2 linked regions of the Colwellia sp. M166 genome follow. The protein of the gene in region 1 binds, or shares a complex with, the protein of each later gene. Links are inferred from orthologs where the notes say so. Each region holds a gene or a part of one and is shown on either strand. Other genes may lie near its edges. The genes, in order: FGD67_RS13230 and FGD67_RS16280.

Region 1 (3,171 bases):
TAGCTTGTCATGAACTTAAATATCAGCGTTACAATCGTACTTTTGCAGATCTAGGTATTTCTGATGAAGACGGCGTAGCTAATTATATGTATACCGGTGAAAAAGTCGGTGACCATATTACTAATACGATGCCGGCGAAAGAAGCTGCTAAGTGGTTTGGTAGTACACCACCAGATTTAACACTTGAAGCACGTTTTAGAAGCCCTGATTGGATCTACACTTATTTGCGTTCTTTTTATGTTGATGAAAGCCGCCCATTTGGTGTTAACAATAAAGTTTTTAAAGATGTGGGTATGCCACACGTATTACAAAACCTCCAAGGGGTTCGTACAATAGATGAACACGGTAATTTGTCTGAAGCTACTGGCGGTTCAATGACCACAGAAGAATATGACGAATTTGCTCGTGATTTAGCTAATTTCTTGGAGTATACCGGTGAACCAAATAAACTTGAACGCGAAAGCATGGGTTATTGGGTTATTGGTTTCTTATTTATCCTGCTATTCTTTTCTTACTTATTGAAGAAAGAATACTGGAGAGATGTACACTAGTTATTAATGTTATATAGCACAGTGTAAATGTTAGATATTACTGGGGGCTTTGGCCCCCTTTGTTAGTTTTTTTAATTAAGAATTTTTTGGAGGCATTATGGCCATAGCCGCAAACAAACGCTCTGTTATGACTTTATATTCGCATGCAGATGATATGTATAGTCATCAAACCCGCATCGTGTTGGCAGAGAAGGGTGTCGGTGTTGACATCCATTTGGTTGACTTAGCCAATTTACCAGAGGATTTACTTGATTTGAATCCTTATGGCACTGTGCCGACGTTAATTGATCGTGACTTAGCACTTTATGAAGCATCAATCATTATTGAATACTTGGATGAACGTTTTCCGCATCCACCATTGATGCCAGTATATCCAGTGTCTCGCGGTCGTAGTCGTTTAATGATGTATCGTATGGAGCAAGATTGGTATAGTCTTGCGAAAACCATCTATAACGGACCTGCGGATGCTGCAGCAAAAGCCCGCCAAGAATTGAAAGAAAGTTTATTAAGTGTTGCGCCTATTTTGAATGAAGCGCCTTACTTTATGAGTGAAGAGTTTAGCTTAGTTGATTGTTACTTAGCACCGTTACTGTGGCGTTTACCTGTTATGGGTATTGAGCTTGAAGGTCAAGGTTCAAAAGAACTTAAGTCATACATGTTGAAAGTGTTTGAACGTGAGTCCTTTCAAGCGTCATTAACCGAGTCTGAGCGTGAATTACGCTTTGGCGCTCCGGTTTAAAGACGCTAGAGATGAGTAATGAGATGACATCGAACAAGCCTTATATCGTTAAGGCTTTTTATGACTGGATTTCTGATAATGGCTTAACACCTTACATTGTTGTTGATGTCAGTGTTTATGGTGTTATGGTGCCTATGTCATATGTTAACGATGGCCAAATTGTCTTGAATGTTTCAGCATCGGCGGTAGGTAGTATCGCTATGGGTGAACTATCGATTGAACTGAGTGCTCGTTTTGGTGGTAAGCTTGAGCATATGAGCGTGCCTTATGGTGCTGTAGCTGCTATTTATGCCAAAGAAAATGGTGCAGGAACATCGTTAGCGATTGAACATCCTGAGCCGGATACTATGGTTGAAAAGCTCGAGCCATCACCGATTATGTCTACGGTAAAATCTGTAGGTAATGAAACTGATACTAAGGCGTCAATTAAGCCGCAAGGTGCTCAAGCATCGAAAGCTAAAAAACCTAGCTTGTCAGTAGTGAAAAAATAGCCAAGGTTAAGTTTAATACCAACTTATTTAAGCAAACAAAAAAAGGTAAGCATCATGCTTACCTTTTTTGTTATAGTCATTCGCTTATAATTGCGCAAAACAGCGATCAGCAGCAGCTAAGGTAAACTCAATTTCCTCGTCACCATGAGCGGTTGATAAGAAGCCGGCTTCAAATGCAGAAGGAGCAAGATAAATACCTTCTTCCAGCATTAAATGAAAGAAGCGCTTGAACTTTTCACCATCACAGGCTGTTGCTTGAGCAAAGCAAGTAACGTGCTCTTCTTCAGTAAAGAAAAAGCCAAACATAGCACCAACGTAGTTAATTGATAGTGAAATGCCATTGCGCTCTGCGGCGGCTTTTAAGCCCATGGCTAGCTTTTCCGTGGCATCACTGAGCTGTTGATGTTTATTGCCTTTAGTTAACTCATTAAGTGAAGCTAAACCCGCTGCCATAGCAATAGGGTTACCGGATAATGTTCCGGCCTGATAAACAGGACCAACGGGGGCAATGTAATCCATTATTTCTTTTTTGCCACCAAATGCGCCTACTGGCATACCACCACCGATAACTTTACCTAAGGTGGTTAAATCTGGCACGATGTTATAATGTGCTTGCGCACCACCTAATGCGACACGAAAGCCGGTCATAACTTCATCAAAGATCAAAACGCTTTGGTATTGATCGCAAACGGCACGTAAGCCCTCTAAAAATCCTTCTACAGGAGGCACACAATTCATGTTTCCGGCAACGGGCTCAACAATAATACAGGCAATTTCATCGCCAAATTTAGTAAAAATTTCTTTTACTTCATCAAGATTGTTGTAACTAACTGTGAGGGTGTGTTTAGCCACATCATCAGGAATTCCTGGTGAGCTAGGTACGCCCATTGTTAGCATGCCAGAGCCGGCTTTTACTAATAGCGAGTCAGCATGACCATGGTAACAACCTTCAAACTTCAATATTTTATCACGGCCAGTAAAACCACGAGCAAGTCTTATGGCACTCATAGTGGCCTCAGTACCTGAGCTGACCATGCGCAGTTTTTCCATTGAAGGCACGATTTCACGCACCTTCTCTGCCATGGTTATTTCTAATTCTGTTGGCGCACCAAAACTCAGGCCATTTTGTGCAGTTTCAATAACCGCTTGAAGAATAGCGGGATGATTATGGCCTAAAATCATGGGTCCCCATGAACCAACATAGTCGACATACTTTTTGCCTTCAGCATCGAAAACATAAGCGCCTTGAGCTTTTTTAATAAACACTGGCGTACCACCGACACCATTAAAGGCACGAACCGGCGAATTTACACCGCCGGGAATAATATCTTGGGCTGCATTAAATAACTGCTGTGAATTTTTTGTCATAATATTCTACTCGTTGTTAACG
Region 2 (3,100 bases), 690 kb from region 1 along the record:
ACCCGCGACTAAGGTGTCGGCTACATGTGAGGCAACGCTATCATTTTCATCAAATACAGCCGCAACGCCACCTTGCGCATAAAATGTTGAGCCATCGTTAATTTGGCCTTTACTGATGATAATAACATCGGCATTTTTTGCCAAATGCAGTGCAAGCGATAATCCAGCTGCGCCACTACCAATAATTAAAACGTCACAATTGTGTTGTTGATTCATATATTCTTGAAATTGAGGTACAATAGTTGATAACTCAATACTAACTTTTATTGCAGTTACAGAACAGCAGAAAACTATTTTTATAAATAAAATTTAATTTTTTTCAATATTTATCGAACTTTTTAACACAAGGCTAGTCCTACTTGTTGCGTTTGCCATGAGCCAGATGTAAACCAGATGTAGATAAGTTAAATAATGGTGAGTAGGAGATACGGCTCAAATGAGCGAACAGAACGTTGACCAAAAGTTGGTTGAGCGGGTACAACGTGGTGATAAAAACGCATTTAACCTGCTGGTAATTAAATACCAACATAAAGTAGCAAATTTGGTTTCACGCTATGTTAAAAACCATAGTGATGTACCCGATATAGTACAAGAAGCATTTATTAAAGCTTATCGAGCTTTACCAAACTTTCGAGGTGATAGTGCTTTTTATACCTGGTTATACCGCATAGCTGTTAATTGTGCGAAAAACCATTTAGTTGCTGGAGGGCGTAAGCCACCGGGTTCAGATATTGAAGTCGAAGATGCAGAAATGTATGACTCTGGTGATGCGTTGCGAGAAAATGCTTCACCAGAAAAATTATTGCTGACTAATGAAATTAAAGAGCTCGTATTTAAGACTATAGAGCAATTGCCAGAAGACTTACGTACGGCAATTAATCTACGAGAGTTAGAAGGCTTAAGTTACGAAGAAATTGCAACGGTTATGGACTGCCCTGTTGGGACCGTACGTTCGAGAATATTTAGGGCACGTGATGCCGTAGATAAAAAAATCAAACCATTGTTGCAGCAATAATATGAATAGCACTGCTTAATAAATAGTTTTTATTGGTCAGTCGTAATTAATGAAATGTTAGTTTTTAAGGTGTCATTATGAGTGAAAATAAGTTTGAGACAGTGTCGTCGGTTGTTGATAATTATCAGGCCAATGATGAATTATTTGAAGAATTGCTCAATGACTCTGACTTGTCGGCGACGTGGGGACGTTACCATTTAATGGGTGATGTAATGCGTGGTGAAAATTCTGATGTAATTAATTTAGATCTCTCATCGAAAATTGCTACTGCTATTGCAGATGAACCTACTATTTTAGCACCTCGTGTCACTAATAATTTTGCCCGTAAGCTAAAAGCGAAAGTGGTGCAGTTTGCAAAACCGTTTGGCCAAATGGCGATTGCGGCCTCTGCCGCAGGTTTGATGGTGATGGGCGTACAACAGAGTACGGTTGATAGCAATGATGTATTACCCATCAACCAAGTCGTTAAACCAATGCCTTTTGGTGGTATTGCAGAACCTGTAAGTTTAAACTTTGAACCGACTAGTCGTACTAGTGAAAAACAAGCATTTGTCGAGCAACAACGACGTTTTCAAGCACTATTATCTGATCATCAACAGCAAATAAAACTAAGCTCAGTTGATGTTAATAACACAGTTCAACAAGATAAGGCTGAAGATCCAGCTAAATGAAATTAATATCTAGTCTGTTGCTAATGGTTACCATTAGCACATCAGTAGCAGCTGCTGAAAATGAACCCGCTGAACCTTGGCTTGAACGTCTAGCCAATTCATTACAAACGCTTAATTTTAGCACGTCTTTTGTGGTTGTTAAAAACAATCAAGCTGAGCCTTACCATTGGTTTCATGGTGTTGATGAAAATGGTGATGAGTTAGAAATTTTATCTTTACTCAATGGCCCTCGCAGGGACGTATTACGTAAGAAAAATACCGTTAGTTATATCGAACCAGAGTTACCTCCTTATTCTGTTACCTCACAACAAATAACCGGTCCTATTCCGGCTATTTTACGTGGTGATGTTGGTGAGCTCGCTCAAACATATGACTTTATTTCCGTCGGCCGTAGCCGGGTATTAGGTCGGCCAGCACAACTGATTCGTATTGTCTCTAAAGACCCATACCGTTATGGACACTGGTTGTGGTTAGATCAAAAGACCGGCATGCTATTAAAGCTTGCCTTAGTTAATCGTACTGGACAATTACTTGAACAAATACAATTTACTCATCTGGATATAACAGCAGGATTGGGCGAAAGTTTAGTGCAATTACAGCAAACAATATTGCCAAAAACCATTGAAATTCCAGAGGGTTATCAAGAGCAAGAATTACAATGGCAAGTGAAATGGTTGCCAGAAGGTTTTCATCGCATTAATGCTAATCGCCATCGTATGTCAGCGACAAAGAAAGCCGTTGAATTTATGCTTTTTACTGATGGTTTAATAGATGTTTCAGTTTACGTAAACCCAAGTGAAGGCAGTCAACGAGCGACTGACTATGTGATGGATGGTGCGACAGTTGTTTTGAATCAAGTTATTAATGGCTTTGAAGTCAGTGTTGTTGGTAAAATTCCAGCGAAAACGGCCAAAGCTATTGCCGACTCAGTTGTGCTTACACCACAGGTTGCACCATGATCGAAGAACAAGCTACTGTTGTGGCGATTAATGATAATAAGGTTACGGTTACTAGCGATATTAAATCTGCTTGTAGTGGTTGTCAGCAAGTTGATAATTGTGGCAGTGGTCAAGTGGCAAAAGCATTTCCACAAAAAAAACTCTCGATGAATTTAATTTCAACACTGCCGTTGCAATTAGGTGACAAAGTTATTATTGGCTTAAATGAGTCAGCTTTATTATCATCGGCACTGCAAGTATATTTATGGCCATTATTTGGGCTAATTATCGCTGCATGGTGCGGTCAGTATTTGATCAATATAAATTATTTAGCCCATGAAGCTTTTGCTATTTTATTCGCTATAGTGGGTGGTGTTGTTGGTTTTCTGCTGGCTAAAAAACAACAAAATAAATCAGAAAACTGTACAAAGTTAGCACCTAAAATTCTGCGTGTTGATGAACAAAAAATTAGCGTT

What was found.
Region 2: the proteins of FGD67_RS13230 (region 1) and FGD67_RS16280 are in contact, whole or in part, in a crystal structure (PDB 1YFN), measured with the Escherichia coli proteins. The link is inferred for Colwellia sp. M166 from one-to-one orthologs.

The regions. Positions count from the first base shown.
Region 1 is NZ_CP040755.1:2,903,292-2,906,462, forward strand. Bases 205-3,041 are described here. They hold FGD67_RS13230 (ClpXP protease specificity-enhancing factor), read left to right. Parts: upstream 205-1,301; coding sequence 1,302-1,781; downstream 1,782-3,041. Other genes in these bases: FGD67_RS13220 (cytochrome c1), read left to right, coding at 205-551; sspA (stringent starvation protein SspA), read left to right, coding at 649-1,290; hemL (glutamate-1-semialdehyde 2,1-aminomutase), read right to left, coding at 1,866-3,041. Outside these bases: more of FGD67_RS13220, read left to right, coding at 1-204; more of hemL, read right to left, coding at 3,042-3,149. UniProt on the Escherichia coli protein: Enhances recognition of ssrA-tagged proteins by the ClpX-ClpP protease; the ssrA degradation tag (AANDENYALAA) is added trans-translationally to proteins that are stalled on the ribosome, freeing the ribosome and targeting stalled peptides for degradation.
Region 2 is NZ_CP040755.1:3,597,806-3,600,905, forward strand. Bases 124-2,889 are described here. They hold FGD67_RS16280 (sigma-E factor negative regulatory protein), read left to right. Parts: upstream 124-1,092; coding sequence 1,093-1,686; downstream 1,687-2,889. Other genes in these bases: nadB (L-aspartate oxidase), read right to left, coding at 124-216; rpoE (RNA polymerase sigma factor RpoE), read left to right, coding at 437-1,015; FGD67_RS16285 (MucB/RseB C-terminal domain-containing protein), read left to right, coding at 1,683-2,645; FGD67_RS16290 (SoxR reducing system RseC family protein), read left to right, coding at 2,642-2,889. Also shown: more of nadB, read right to left, coding at 1-123; more of FGD67_RS16290, read left to right, coding at 2,890-3,100. UniProt on the Escherichia coli protein: An anti-sigma factor for extracytoplasmic function (ECF) sigma factor sigma-E (RpoE). ECF sigma factors are held in an inactive form by an anti-sigma factor until released by regulated intramembrane proteolysis (RIP).